Linked DNA regions of Hyphomicrobium denitrificans ATCC 51888. The protein of the gene in region 1 interacts with the protein of each later gene in a pairwise test. Links are inferred from orthologs where the notes say so. Each region holds a gene or a part of one and is shown on either strand. Other genes may lie near its edges.

What was found. The genes of interacting proteins can lie anywhere in the genome.
Region 2: the proteins of aceE (region 1) and nth interact in binary tests that used the Escherichia coli proteins (3 or more experiments, as listed by UniProt). The link is inferred for Hyphomicrobium denitrificans ATCC 51888 from one-to-one orthologs.

What each region holds. Positions count from the first base shown.
Region 1 is NC_014313.1:925,681-933,430, reverse strand. The notes cover bases 169-3,422. They hold aceE (pyruvate dehydrogenase (acetyl-transferring), homodimeric type), read right to left. Parts: upstream 3,045-3,422; coding sequence 369-3,044; downstream 169-368. Other genes in these bases: HDEN_RS04405 (2-oxo acid dehydrogenase subunit E2), read right to left, coding at 169-352. In the rest of the region: more of HDEN_RS04405, read right to left, coding at 1-168; HDEN_RS18115 (hypothetical protein), read left to right, coding at 3,556-3,774; HDEN_RS04390 (hypothetical protein), read left to right, coding at 3,931-4,227; HDEN_RS04385 (hypothetical protein), read right to left, coding at 4,270-5,079; HDEN_RS04380 (c-type cytochrome), read right to left, coding at 5,264-5,875; HDEN_RS04375 (GNAT family N-acetyltransferase), read right to left, coding at 6,060-6,617; HDEN_RS04370 (DegT/DnrJ/EryC1/StrS family aminotransferase), read right to left, coding at 6,627-7,750. UniProt on the Escherichia coli protein: Component of the pyruvate dehydrogenase (PDH) complex, that catalyzes the overall conversion of pyruvate to acetyl-CoA and CO(2).
Region 2 is NC_014313.1:3,425,990-3,433,259, forward strand. What follows is about bases 1,901-4,674. They hold nth (endonuclease III), read right to left. Parts: upstream 3,782-4,674; coding sequence 3,020-3,781; downstream 1,901-3,019. Other genes in these bases: hisF (imidazole glycerol phosphate synthase subunit HisF), read left to right, coding at 2,072-2,848; HDEN_RS16620 (DUF2244 domain-containing protein), read left to right, coding at 3,842-4,339; HDEN_RS16625 (hypothetical protein), read right to left, coding at 4,341-4,553; HDEN_RS16630 (VOC family protein), read right to left, coding at 4,558-4,674. Outside these bases: HDEN_RS16600 (peptide chain release factor 3), read left to right, coding at 1-1,564; HDEN_RS16605 (hypothetical protein), read right to left, coding at 1,587-1,898; more of HDEN_RS16630, read right to left, coding at 4,675-4,953; leuD (3-isopropylmalate dehydratase small subunit), read right to left, coding at 5,043-5,651; HDEN_RS16640 (hypothetical protein), read right to left, coding at 5,682-6,113; HDEN_RS16645 (hypothetical protein), read right to left, coding at 6,190-6,735; HDEN_RS16650 (metallopeptidase family protein), read right to left, coding at 6,868-7,270. UniProt on the Escherichia coli protein: DNA repair enzyme that has both DNA N-glycosylase activity and AP-lyase activity. The DNA N-glycosylase activity releases various damaged pyrimidines from DNA by cleaving the N-glycosidic bond, leaving an AP (apurinic/apyrimidinic) site.

The DNA.
Region 1 (7,750 bases):
ACGGCGTCTCATCATTAGCTTGAGGAAGCCCTTTTTCACTTGCCGCTGACGCGTCACGATGAGATTCCCCATCCTTGCTTGCAGGCTTGTCTTTCGATTTCTCGGTGCCGGCAGAAGAAACGTCCAAACGAATGATCGCGCTGCCCTCGCTGACCTTGTCACCGATACCAACAAGAATTTCCGCGACTTTTCCCTGCTGCGGCGACGGCACATCCATCGCCGCCTTGTCGCTTTCGAGCGTGATCAGCGGATCGTCGACTTTCACTTCGTCGCCCGCCTTCACCTGAATTTCGACAACCGGCACATTGTCGAAATCGCCGATGTTGGGGACCTTGACGTCTATGAGCGGCATTTCATTCGCCTGTCGGTCAGCTGCGGGCCGGGTTCGGCTTGTCGGGATCGATCTGATACTTGCGTAACGCTTCAGTCACCTTGATCGATGGAATTTTGTTTTCATCGGCAAGCGACTTGAGTGCCGCAACTGCAATGAAATGCCGGTCGATCTCGAAGAATGCGCGCAGCGTCCGCCGATAGTCTGAGCGGCCGAAGCCGTCGGTTCCAAGCACGCGATAGCGGTTCGGCACGAACGACCGGATCTGATTGGCGTAAAGCTTCATGTAATCGGTCGACGCGATGACCGGCCCGTCGCCGCACTCGGAGATCTTTTGCGACACGTAAGGAACGCGCGGCGTCTCTTCCGGATGCAGCAGGTTCCAGCGTTCGGCGTCGTAAGCTTCGCGCGCAAGCTCGGTAAAACTCGTGACGCTCCAGACATCGGCCTCGACATTCCAATCGTCACGCAGAAGATCGGCCGCCGCGATCGCCTCGCGCAGGATCGCCCCGGAGCCCATCAGCTGAACCTTGTGACGAGTGGTATTTTCCGGCGCAGCCTTGAACAGGTACATCCCCTTGATGATGCTGCCCTCGACACCGTCGGGCATCGCCGGATGCTCGTAATTCTCGTTGAGCAGCGTCAGATAGAAGAACACGTCCTCCTGATCCGCGAGCATGCGTTGCAGGCCGTTCTGAATGATGACGGCGACTTCGTAGCCGAACGTCGGATCGTAGGAGACGCAGTTCGGCACTGTCGCCGACAGAATATGGCTGTGACCGTCCTCGTGCTGCAAACCCTCGCCATTGAGCGTCGTGCGCCCCGACGTGCCGCCGAGCAGAAATCCGCGACAGCGCTCGTCGCCCGCGGCCCACGCGAGATCGCCCACGCGCTGAAAGCCGAACATCGAATAGAAAATATAGAAGGGAACCATCGGCACGTTCGAGGTCGAATAGCTCGTTGCGGCGGCGATCCAAGACGCCATCGCACCCGCCTCGTTGATGCCCTCCTGCAGCATCTGCCCGGTCTTGTCTTCTTTGTAGAACATCAGCTGATCCGCATCCTGCGGACGATAAAGCTGCCCGACCTGACTGAAGATGCCGAACTGCCGGAACATGCCTTCCATGCCGAACGTGCGGCTTTCGTCCGGCACGATCGGTACGATGCGGCGGCCGAGTTCCTTGTCGCGCATCAGCGTCGTCAGGATGCGCACGAACGCCATCGTCGTCGAAATCTCGCGCCCTTCTGAGCCCTTGAGTTGCATCTCGAAAGTTGACAACGCCGGCACGGAAAGCGAATGCGATTTTCGCCTGCGGGTCGGTAAAAACCCGCCGAGCGCCTTGCGCGTCTTGTGCAGATAATCGTTCTCGGCCGAGCCTTCCGGAAAACGGATGAACGGCAGTTTCTCGATCTCGCTTTCGTCAATCGGAACCTTGAAGCGACTGCGAAAATGCTTCAGCGCATCAACGTCCATTTTCTTGGACTGGTGCGCGAGCATCGTCGCTTCGCCCGCGTTGCCCATGCCGTAACCCTTGACGGTTTTCGCGAGCACGCACGTTGGCCGTCCCTTGTGCCGAACGGCGGAATGATAAGCCGAATAAACTTTCGACGGATCATGGCCGCCGCGCGTGAGCCGCCAGATTTTATCATCCGACCAATCGGCAACGAGCGCCGCCGTCTCCGGATACCGGCCGAAAAAGTTCTCGCGGATGTAAGCGCCGTCACGGGATTTGAAGACCTGATATTCGCCGTCGACGCACTCTTCCATCAATTTCCGGAGCTTGCCGCTCTTGTCGCGCAACAGAAGTTCGTCCCATTGCGATCCCCAGATGACTTTGATGACGTTCCACCCGGCGCCGCGGAAATTGCGCTCCAGTTCCTGGATGATTTTACCGTTGCCGCGAACGGGACCGTCGAGCCGCTGCAGATTGCAATTGATGACGAAGATGAGGTTGTCGAGCTTCTCCCGGCCTGCGAGAGAAATCGCGCCGAGGCTTTCCGGCTCGTCCATCTCGCCGTCGCCGCAGAATACCCAGACTTTCCGCTCATCCGTTTTCGCGAGACCACGATCGTCAAGATATTTCAGAAAGCGCGCCTGATAGATCGCCATCAACGGACCGAGGCCCATCGAGACGGTCGGAAACTGCCAGAAGTCAGGCATCAGCCACGGATGCGGATAGGACGACAATCCGCGCCCGCCGACCTCGCGACGAAAATGAACGAGCTGATCTTCGGTCAGTCGCCCTTCGAGAAACGCACGGGCGTAAATTCCGGGCGACGAATGCCCCTGAAACATAATCAGGTCGCCGCCGTGATCGTCCGTCGGCGCACGCCAGAAATGCATAAAGCCGGTTTCATAGAGCGTCGCCGCGGACTGATAGCTCGCGATATGGCCGCCAAGCTCCGTCGACTCGGCGTTGGCGCGAACCACCATCGCTGCCGCGTTCCAGCGGATCGCCGCCACAATGCGGTGCTCGAGTTCCCGATCACCCGGATGCTTGATCTCGTCGCGGGACGGAATGGTGTTGATGTAGGCCGTGCTCGACGCGAACGGCAGCGCGGCGCCACTCCGCCGGGCGCGCTCGACGACTTCCTTCAGAATATCATCCGCACGCCCCGTGCCTTCGAACGCGATGACCGACGCAATGGACTCCGTCCAATCGCGTATTTCGTCATCGTCAGGCTTGAGAGATTTCTGCTCGCTCTTGCCCATGACATTCCTTGTCGCCATTCCTTGGCATTTGCGGCGCAACGGCCATACTTTATTAAACCCATCAGAGACATTTGAGTTCGAGTCGTTAACTTTGCAAATGCGCCAACGCATCAGCCCAGCGACCGGAGCGAACCGCCTCTTTCTTAGATAGTAAGGCAGGCAGGCTCTCTGAAGGATCAGGTCTTCAGTTCAGGTTGAAAAATCGTAACTCGCTCCATGCCGTTCGGTACGCCCGCCGATTGCAACGCAGCGACGAAAAGCATTGACGCCGGGGCATCCCGCGCAGACCTTGGTCAAACGTGCGTCGCGAACAGCGCCCATCGAGCGAGGAAGTCTGACCATGCCTCCCGCCAAATCGTTTGTGTATGCAGTTCACCTGAGCGTTGCCGGCCTTGCGCTCAGCGTGATGCCTTTTTCATCATCTGCCTTGGCGTATGAATCGGCGTCCGGCCCCCGCGTGCGCGGACTGGGCGTTGTTTCGGCGCCGGTCGATCGTCGGGGGCCGACGCTATTGCCGGATCCATTGATCACGCCGGACTCAGGCTTTTTGGGAAGCGGCACGGGCGGGGCGGTGAGCAACGGCAATGCCGCCGGCCTGCCCTCGATCGTGCCGCCGCCACCGAAACCGGTTCGCATCGTCACGCCGGTCGTTCGCAAGGCGACGCCCGGCACGGGGAACAGAGGACGGAAATCACGCGGGCGGATTATCCTGCAGAAGCCGAACGGCTAACGAGCCGTCTGGCCGAAGCACGTCCGTGCGATGCACCAAAGACGCGATGCAGTGGAAATCTGCACGCACGGCCGCAAATTTGTCTGTGATCGTCAAACTCGTGTGGCAGGTTCGGCGCCTTAAACCCGATTGCGCAACTCACAGGAGTTTCAGCACATGCGCCAGGTTCCTCTCATGATGGCAGCCGGCCTGCTCGCCGGCGCGTTAGCAGGCACTCCGGCCGAGGCAAAGTCGTGCTTCAAGAAAGCGGCAGTTGGCGACGCGCTCACGCAAGACCTCGCCAAGTTCCAGGTCGACGCGATGCTCTTGCAGTCCACCGACTGGAGCATCTACTTCACGTACATTTCGAGCGGCACGACGCCCGGCTACACGTTCGGCAAGCGCTCGTACCAGTGCGCGCCGGGCAGCGTCGGCTGGGAATGTCGCGGATCGGCGACGCTCTGCAAGCTCTGAGACTTATCGAACGTCACGAAAAACGCGCGAGATGCCGTTAGACTACGGCTTCGCGCGTTTTTGCTTGCTGGCATTGGCTGCCACTTGCGCTCCGATTTTGGGAACGCCGCATTTTTCCATCGGCGACGCCGTCGTCGTCCAGTTGTCCATCGTGACGGTGACGACATACCTCCGGCAATCCGGCCCTGCACCCTCGACGAATTTCACCTGGAACAGCGCATCCTTCGGCTTGCGCTGACGCGGCCACACGAAGACGCCGCCGTCCGGCGTCTTAGCCACCGCACGCTCGATCGCGATGCGCGCGTTCTCAAAATCCCGCGCGGAAAACCGCATCAAAAGCGACCGTGAAATATCCGGATTGAGCCCGACGGCCTCCGCGCGCGCGCGATAGGCGTCCGGCGAACCAGCATCGGACTCGCTCGGCGTATTCGCAGCAGGAGACTCCATCGGCTCCGATTTGATGGGAGGCGCTTCCGTGACTGGCGTTGCCTCTGGCAATGGCACGGGAGCCTCTACGGCCTGCGGCGGCTGTTGCAACGCCGACACCAGAGGCCGGCTCGCGACGATTTCATCAGGAACCGCAGACGCCGGAATCAAGCCTGCAATCGCGCTTGAAACGCGTGCGGCCAAATCCGGCATACGCCTCAGCAGCGCGCCGTCATCGTGCGTAAAAACCCAGGCGCCGCCAACGATAATCGCAAGCGACGTACACCACGCAAGCACGTCATTCGCGCGCGCGACAGGACCGCCAATTCTCTCACCGGCGTCCAACTCGAATTCCGTGGTGTAAAGATCATCCTCGTCATAGATCGAATACGTTTCGAAAGCCGACGAGCGCAGCGGAACCGACATGACGACCCTTCCGTCTCATTTTCTGTCGATATCCCGCTGGCGACGAAGAAATCAGGGACTTCGGGGCAAAAAGATGACCCGCCGTTCAACTTGCACGGCGGGTCTGAAATTTCGTGAAATGTTGCGGAGTGGGAGAGCCGCGCAATAGCTGCGAATTAATCCTATCGCTACGGCTATCAGCCGCTTACTTGGGATGCTCCGGCAGCTTCAATCCTGCAAGGTATGTTGCGAGAGATTTGATCTCGCCCTCGTCGATGGACTTCATCAACGCAACCATGCCCGGGTAAGTATTGCGCTCACCTGTATGAAAGTCCGTCATCGTCTTGAGCAGATATTCGTCCTGCTGCCCGGCGAGGCGCGGCCTGACCATATCGCCCTGATAATGCTCCTGGTGACATCCTCTGCAATTCAACGGATTGAGCGCTGCACGCGCCTTCACCTTGACGTCATCCGCTGCGGCCGGCTGCTGCAAATCCGGCCAGGGCAAGTTTGAAAAGTGCGTCGCAAGCGCCTCCATGTCGGTCTGGCTGAGAGGTTCGACGATCGGAGCCATCTGCTCGTTCTTGCGATGCCCGATTTTAAATAGGCGCATCTGATTCAGCAGGTAATAGCGTTTCTGCCCCCAGATATTCGGAATGGTTTTGTCGATTGGAACGCCGTTCTCGCCGTGACAGCCGGCGCAAACGGTGGCGAGTTCATCTATCGATTGAGCGGATGCTGAATGCGGTCGCGAAACTGCAATGCAGACAATGACCAGAATGCCGATAAGAAACTCGCGCGCGGTGAGCTTATTCATCGATCCCTCCTGAATACCCGCAAGGAAAGCGTGGCGCGGAGCAAACGTCACCAAGCGGTGTTGAACGCGGACAATTTGTGGTGTCTGATCTTGAGAATGGAGATTTACGAAAGCACGCCTCTAGCGACAGTCAGTGAACACGCAATCGAATAGTCAGGCAAGCCCAAGTCGCAACGCCCGAAGGCTAAACCCGGTTGCGCGGCAGGACAAATTCCAGCCTAAGCTGCATTCTGATCGGCTCATCCGACGCGTCCCCGCTGGGCCGGAAACCGACGGCACGATTTATGCGCAGCGCCGCATCGTTTCCTGACTTGACCTCGCTTTCCAGCGTCTCGATGCCCAACCCTTCGAATGCCGCAAGGCACGCGCGGAACAGCGCGGCGTATCCGAGGCCTCCGCCCCTGCCCTCCGCGATGATCAAGCGCCCAACCGCCGCTCGCTTTGCGTCGAGATCGATTTGATAAATTGCGATGGTGCCGACAGGCAGCTCGTCGGCCGCGCGCCGGACGATGAACATCACGTCGGACGGATTTTCGATGTAAGCGCGATACCAGGCTTGCTGCTGCGCCGCCTCGATCAATCGTCCGTCATTGAACCAGATCCGGATGTCGTCGCGATTGCGCCACGCCCGCATCATTTCGAGGTCATCGGCACCGATCGGCGTCAGATGAACGGCGTCGTCAACAAGAAGCTCCGACGGTATGACCGGCTTCGCCATGCTCTTTCCGGCGCCTCCGCTCATGGCATCCACTCAGAGCGCCCGCTCGAGCCTGGTCTCAACGCACGTGCACACGGCTTCGACGACCCGGGACACGTCGCCATCTGAAAGCTGCGGATGCAAAGGCAGAGACAACACATGCTGCGACTGCCTTGCCGCCTTGGGACAAGCCGCGTGCTGATCAGCAAACATCGGATAATCGAGGTTATTGCGGTAATGAACGCCCGTGTTGATGCCGCGCGCGTTCAAGTCCGCGATGAGTTTTTCGCGATCATCGATCAGGATTTGATACAGGTGCCGCGACGAGAAACATCCGGCCGCCGTCGGCACGGTTGCGATTTCCGCGCGCCCTGCGAAACCCTTGTCGTAAAGAGCGGCAATCTCCCGGCGACGCGCGTTGTGCGCATCAAGATGAGGCAACTGCGCCAGCCCGATCGCGGCCATGATTGAATTGCCGTGATACTTGTAGCCGACGGATTCAACCTCGTACTGCCACTTGTAGGCCGACGCATCGGCGGCTCGCGCGTACGTATCCTTGTTGATCCCGAGCCAGCTTTTCCGGCGCGCCAGCGCATCGAAGTCTTCGTCGGCGAAACAGATCATGCCGGCATCCGCTGTCGGCAAATTCTTGACCGCCTGGAACGAATAGACCGTCACGTCTCCGCGCGGCGTCTCGCCGTTGAGCTTCGTCCCCGCCATGTGCGCCGCGTCGAGCACGAGGACGAGCTTATGCCGCGTGCAAATTTCCGCGATCCGCGAGAGCTGGCCCGTATTGCCGCCAAGCCCGACGAAAACGACGGCGCGCGTATGCGGCGTGATCTTGCGCTCGACGTCATCCGGATCAAGACACAGGTGCGCGTCAACATCGGCGAACACCGGCTTCAGGTTCGCATGCAAAATCGCGTGGTTAGTCGAGACGAACGTGATCGGCGTGGTGATAACCTCATCGCCGTCCGACCAGCCGTGCTGCTCCTTGTAGATGTCGAGCGCCAGATGCAGGCCGCTCGTCGCCGAATTGAGAAAATGGGCATGCGGAAGGTCGCTATAGCTCTTCCAAGCCTCTTCGAACGCGATCGTCTTGAAGCCGGCGCCGGTCCATCCTTTTTCCAGACATTCGCGAATCTCGCCGAGGCAAGCCTCGACATCGAACGTCGGGA
Region 2 (7,270 bases), 2.5 Mb from region 1 along the record:
TCGGCGCACGTTCGCGATCATCTCGCATCCCGACGCCGGTAAAACGACGCTGACGGAAAAGCTCCTTTATTTCGGCGGCGCCATTCAGATGGCGGGCGCGGTGAAGGCGCGCGGCGAACGGCGGCGCACGCGTTCCGACTGGATGCAGATCGAGCAGCAGCGCGGCATCTCGGTGACGTCGTCTGTGATGACGTTCGAGCGGAACGGCATCGTCTATAATCTGCTCGATACGCCGGGCCACTCGGACTTCAGCGAAGACACCTATCGCACGCTGTCGGCCGTCGACGCTGCGGTGATGGTGATGGACGCCGCGAAGGGCATCGAAAGCCAGACGCGCAAGCTGTTCGAGGTTTGCCGGCTGCGCGATATTCCGATCATTACCTTCATCAACAAGATCGACCGCGAGGCGGAAGATCCGCTGACGCTGCTCGATCAGATCGCGGCGGATCTGGCGCTCGATCTCGTGCCGATGGCGTGGCCGGTCGGCATGGGCACGGATTTCCGTGGTGTGCTCGATCTGATGAGCAACAGGATCCTGCTGCCAGAAAACGGCGAGCGCGGCGCGTCGTTCGGGCGCGTGGAGCCATTGAGTGATCTTGCCGATATCCGCAAGATCGAGGGGATCGACGAGCGCATCGCGGACCGGGCGCTCGAAGGCGTCGAGCTGGCGCAGGGTGCGCTGCCGACGTTCGATATCGAGGCCTTTCGCGAGGGGCATCTGTCGCCCGTCTTCTTCGGTAGCGCGTTGAAAAATTTCGGCGTCGAGCAGCTTCTCGATGCGCTGGCGCAGTGGGCGCCGGGACCGTTGCCGCGCAAGGCGACGCAGCGCACGGTCGAGCCCGGCGAAGATCAGGTCACCGGCTTCGTGTTCAAGGTGCAGGCGAACATGGACCCGAACCATCGCGACCGGGTGGCGTTCGTGCGGCTGTGCTCGGGGCGCTTCCGGCGCGGCATGAAGCTTTTGCACGTGCGCGACAACAAGCCGATGACCGTTTCGTCGCCGACGTTCTTCTTCGGACAGGGCCGGGAGACGGCGGACGAAGCTTATGCGGGCGACATCATCGGCGTGCCGAACCACGGCACGCTGCGCGTCGGCGATACGCTGACGGAAAAAGAGGGTCTGAAGTTCACGGGAATTCCGAACTTCGCGCCGGAGCTTTTGCGCCGCGTCGTCATTCAGGATGCGATGAAGGCGAAGCAGCTCAACCGCGCGCTCGACGATCTCGCGGAAGAAGGCATCGTGCAGGTGTTCACGCCGATCGCGGGTGGCCGTCAGATTCTGGGCGTCGTCGGGCAACTGCAGTTCGAAGTTCTGCAATCGCGCGTCGCGAACGAGTACGGCGTACCGGTGACGCTGGAGCAATCGCCGTTCGAACTGGCGCGATGGTTTTCAGCAGACGATCCGGCGAAGTTGCAGAAGTTCGTCGATGCGCATCGGGGCGAGATTGCAACGGATCGCGACGGCGCAATGGTATTTCTCGCCGAGAGCGCCTGGATGCTGAAATATAAAGGCGAGAAATTTCCGGATATCAAATTCGCCGCGCTCAGAGAACGCGGCGAATGACGGTTGTTCGAGCGCAATTCGTTCAGACGGAAATATTTGGGCCGCGCGGAGTAGGCTCGTTGTAGCGGTGCTCGATCGACTCCAGCCAGTGCTTGAGTTCCTTCTCGAGGCTGTCCGTCTGAACGGTCGCTTTGCTATGCTGCAATTCCGTTACGGTGCCCTCGCTGTCGAGCGAGCCGCGAATGGCGTCGTGCTGGGTTGCGAATTTCGTCAGCTCCTCGGAGTGCTCGCCGACGGCGCCGTGCGCTTCGAGTTTCGTGCGCGCCTCAGCGATCCGGTCTTGCAGCGCCGAAAGACGGGCGCGAAGGTTTAGCGGAGCAAAGTCTTCGACCATTTAGAGAATTCCCCTATGCAAGTGCAACTCCAGAGTTCCACGCAACTATGCAAAACTCCACAACACCGCCGGGCGTAAAGAGTTCCTCCGGAATTTGGTTTATATGCTCGACGGTCCCCGCACGCCCATGATAGCCGAATTCGGCCTGATCTCTGAGTGAAAAGAATTCCGTTATGCTGAAGGTCCGCATCATTCCGTGCCTCGACGTGAAAGACGGCCGCGTCGTCAAAGGCGTCAACTTCGTCGATCTCATCGATGCCGGTGATCCGGTCGAGGCGGCGGCGGCGTACGATGCGGCGGGCGCGGATGAGCTTTGCTTTCTCGACATCACCGCGAGCCATGAAAATCGCGACACGATCTTTGACGTCGTCGAGCGCACGGCGAACCGCTGCTTCATGCCGTTGACGGTGGGTGGCGGCGTTCGCACCATCGACGACATTCGAAAGCTGCTTGAAGCCGGCGCCGACAAGGTGTCGATCAACACGGCCGCGGTCACCAATCGTGCGTTCGTCAAAGAGGCGAGCGAGAAGTTCGGCGCGCAGTGCATCGTCGTCGCCATCGATGCGAAGAAGGTTTCAGGCGAAGGCGAGCCCAATCGCTGGGAGATCTTCACTCATGGCGGACGCAAGCCGACGGGTATCGACGCCATCGCCTTCGCGCGCGAGGTCGCCGAGCTTGGGGCCGGCGAAATTCTACTGACCTCGATGGATCGCGACGGCACGAAGTCCGGCTTCGACGTTGCGTTGACGCGCGCGGTATCGGATGCCGTTTCGATCCCGGTCATTGCTTCAGGCGGTGTCGGGACGTTGCAGCATCTCGTCGATGGTGTGCGCGATGGGCACGCGAGCGCCGTGCTTGCGGCGTCGATCTTTCACTTCGGCACGTATTCGATCCCCGAAGCGAAGGCATTCATGGCGGACGCCGGACTTGCGATGCGCGTGGACGGCTGAGCGCTAGCGCCGTCGGCACATACGTAGTGGCCACCTTAGAGGCGTTCATCCAGGGTCACACGCGATGCCGTTCGAATGCGCTGCCCCTGGATGGCCGGGTCAAGCCCGGCCATGGAGAGGGCGATGGCACCTTTTCCGATCGGGCAAAAGAATTCAGATACGCGCCCACATTCAGGGCGCGGGAGTCTTGTCGGGATAGAGGCAGATGTCGTTGACCAGGCAGCGCCAGCATTCCGGTTTGCGCGCCTTGCAGACGTAGCGGCCGTGCAGGATCAGCCAATGATGCGCGTGCAGGGCGTACTCGGGCGGCACGACGCGAAGCAGATCGGCTTCAACCGCCAGCGGCGTCGTCCCCTGCGATAAGGCGAGCCGGTTTGCGATGCGGAACACGTGCGTATCGACGGCCATCGTCGGATGTCCGAAGGCGATATTCATCACGACGTTCGCCGTCTTGCGCCCGACGCCGGGAAGCGTTTCGAGGACGTCGCGATCGCCCGGCACCTCGCCGCCAAACTCGTCGACGAGGCGTTGTGACAGCGCGATCACGTTCTTGGCCTTGGTGCGATAGAGGCCGATCGTCTTGACCAGGTCGCGGACCTTGTCTTCGCCGAGCGCCAGCATTTTCTCAGGGCTGTCGGCGAGCCTGAACAGCGCGGGCGTCGCCTTGTTGACGCCGGCGTCCGTTGCCTGGGCCGAGAGCACGACGGCGATGAGCAGCGTGTAAGGATTAACGTAAAGCAGCTCCCCCTTGGGCTCGGGGCTGGCGGCGTGAAAGCGGCGGAAGACTTCGTAAATCTCCGCTTCCGTCAGTAGGATGCGGCGGCTTCCTTTGCCTGCCGGTTTTTTCAGCGGCCGGAGGGTTTTTACGGGCTTGCCTCGGGAGCTGGAACTCGCGATGCTTGACGGACTTTTATCCTTCAGTGCTTTGGCCATCAGAAAGTCCGTATTTCAAATTGCGGTTGCGGACAACGACGTGAGTCAGAGAAGCCGAAAATGACGGACAGTCTCGCAGAAAAGCAATCCGCAAACGTCACGCGGTTTGTGCTGCATCCTTACCGGTCGCTGACGCCGCGCGGCTTCACGATCCTGATGACTGTGCTCGGCCTCGTCAGCTTTGCTGTAGGGTCTGTATTTTTATTGATGGGCGCCTGGCCGGTGTTCGGATTCTTCGGTCTTGACGTGGCGCTGATCTACTACGCGTTCAAGCGCAATTACCGCTCGGGCCGACTTTATGAAATGGTGACATTGTCGCCCGAGCTTTTGAAGCTGACGCGCATTCACCCGTCGGGCCGCTGCGAGGAGTTCGACTTCAATCCGTATTGGGCGCGCGTTCGCGTTTCCATCGATCATCCGGATGGACGGACGTCGATGCGGCTCATGGCTCAGGGTAAGGAAGTATTGTTCGGCCAGTTTTTGACGGACGATGAGCGGCGCAACTTCGCCGATGCCTTGACCGGCGCGCTGGTGACGACGCGCGGATCGCTGTTCTGATTTAATCGTCGAGCATCGTGAGCGCGGCGCGGCGGTCGCCGGGCTTCAGGCGAAGAAACTGCGTGCGCGCCGCCTTGATGTCTTTTTCGGCGCCCGTTTCCGACGCGGTTTTCAGGGCTTTCGTTGCGGCGTGATCGGCGCCGACGATGAACGCCAGTGCGCCGGAAAGCCTGCCCATCATCGCCGCGTCGAATTTGAAGTCGTCGTCGGCCATGGGATTACTGGAACCTGCCGCCGCGCTGCAGAACCTCGATCTTGTAGCCGTCGGGATCTTCGATGAAGAAGAATTTGCCGAACGGCTTGCCGTCGTGCGTCATCGTCTTGATGTCCTTCGGCTGATAGCCCGCCGCTGTGATGCGGGCGCGCTCGGCTTCAAGATCCTCGACGGCAAACGCAACATGCCCATAGCCGTTGCCGAGATCGTAGGCGTCGGTGCGGCCTTTGTTGACCGTCAGCTCCAGCTCGAAATCGTTCTCCGGGTTCTTCATGTAGATGAGCGTGAAATCGGGCCAGTCGCGGCGGTCCGAAATTTTGAGGCCGAAGCAGTCCTCATAGAATTTCACCGAGCGGGCTTCGTCGAGCACGCGCACCATCATATGGATCGCTTTGGCCATCGTCTCGGATCTCCGCTGTTTTTGTGTTCCGCTTTTTCCTGGATGGCCGGGTCAAGCCCGGCCATGACGTGATGATTGGATATGGCCTCTCACAGCCAGGGACGCGACGTCGACGTCGACGTTTCGAAGGACGAGATCGCCTTCGATTTTTCGAGCGTCAGGCCGATGTTGTCGAGGCCGTTCAAGAGGCAATGCTTGCGGAACGGATCGATGTCGAACTTGATGACGCCGCCGTCGGGACCGCGGATTTCCTGCTTCTCAAGATCGACGGTCAGCGTCGCGTTGGCGCCGCGTTCGGCGTCGTCCATCAGCTTGTCGACTTCGCTCTGCGGCAGCTTGATCGGCAGAATGCCGTTCTGGAAGCAGTTATTATAGAAGATGTCGGCGAAGTCCGGAGCTACGACGCAGCGGATGCCGAAGTCGAGCAGGGCCCACGGCGCGTGCTCGCGCGAGGAGCCGCAGCCGAAGTTTTCGCCCGCGACCAGGATCGTCGCCTTGCGGTACTGCGGCTTGTTCAGAACGAATTCGGGAAGCTCGTTGCCGGTCTCGGGGTCGTAGCGCATCTCGTAGAACAGCGATTTGCCAAGACCCGTCCGCTTGATCGTTTTCAGAAACTGCTTCGGAATGATCATGTCGGTGTCGACGTTGCGGATCGGCAAGGGCGCCGCGACGCCGGTCAGAACCGTGAACTTGTCCATGCTATCGTCTCCAATCAGCCGCGCCGTCGATCAGGCGCGCAACGTATCCGCAAGCGCCCGGAAATATCCTTCCGCCGCCGTTAGGCGCCGCGCCTGCGGAAAGGCGCCGAACTCCCGGATGGCAGCTTCGAGATCAAACGGCTTCAGATGTTCCAGGCGCCGTTTAACGCCAGCCCGCTTGCGTCCGTCAAGATGCACGGCGAGCGCGGCCATGATGGTTTCGAGGTAGCCGGCGATGCGGCCAAGCTCGCGCGTGGCCGTCAGCACGGCCAAGCGGTCGTCGGGCGCGTTTTCGAGCGTGCCGAGGGCGGCGGCCGCCCGCGAGAGCGTCGCGGCGATCTCTTCGGCGTAAAGGGCCACCTTTTCGCGGCGGAGTTCATCGAGGCGAGCGGCCTCTTCCAGCCAGCGGTGGATCGTCTCGGCAAAGCTCGATAGGCGTCGAAGGTAGGCGGCAAGCCGCATTGGCAAAATCCTGAACTCTACGATCCAGGATTTTACGGCCGAGGCCGGGCGCGGGGATAAGATTCAGCTGCAGGCGCTATTTGATCGTCGGGTCGGCGTAGCATTTGCGCATGTAGGCGCAACGATAGGACCCCGAGAAGTGCATCGCGTCGCCCTTGGCCGGGGAAATGAAGGTGCAGACTTCCTCGAGCCCCTCAGGCTTCAGCCAGCCTTGGCGGCGGCCGCGCTGCACGGCGAAGCAATCGGCGGTTTCTTCATCGGGGCCGCGGAACTGGTGCCCGCATTCGTGGGCGTAGATCCACTGTTTGACGGGCGTCGAGACCTTCTCGAGGTAACGCGGGTTCATGATCAGGAAGCCGGGGTAGGCGGCGCCGTAGTCGTCGAGCTTGTTGTCGATGACCGTCGGCCGCTGGCCGCAATACTGCGTGTTGCCGTCAAGCTTGAATTCGCCGGGCTTCACAATGCGGCTGTCGCCGCCGACCGTCGCAACGTACTGCTCGGGCGTTGGAATGCCGTCGCCGAGGTTCTTGGCGTCCTGTGCATCGGCGCCGGGCGCAAGCATGAGCATCGCGCCCATGCACAGACCCAAGGCGATCCGGTGAAACAATCCCCGCGCTTTCATCCCCGCTTCCGTTCTCAAAACGACCCCACCGTTTTCGTGCACGTCCCTACAACATGGCGCGAAATGGCTTATTGCTCAATCCCATCTAACTTGTGACGTGTGGGAGGTTAACGTCGCGTGTTCTGGCCCTGGTCAGGACGCAGCCCCGGCTTCGATATGCTCCATATCCTCATCGGAAAAGCCGAAATGATGGCCAATCTCGTGGATGAGCACGTGCCCGATCAAGTGGCCTAACTCCTCCCCGTTTTCCGACCATTCGTCGAGAATAGCGCGCCGGTAGAGGAAAACCATATCCGGTTCGCGCGCACTTTCCATGACGCTTTGCTTCGTCAGGCTCACGCCCTGATAGAGGCCGGTCAGCTCGAAAGGATCCTCGATGCCGAGACCATCCAGGATTTCGTCAGTGGCGAAGTCTTCGACGCGGATGAGAAGATCGCCGGCGATGTCGCGGAATTCAGGTGGCAGTTTTTCCCAGGCATCCATCGCGAGGGCCTCGAATTCCGCGAGCGTCGGGGCCTTGGCGCTGGCCCATTGC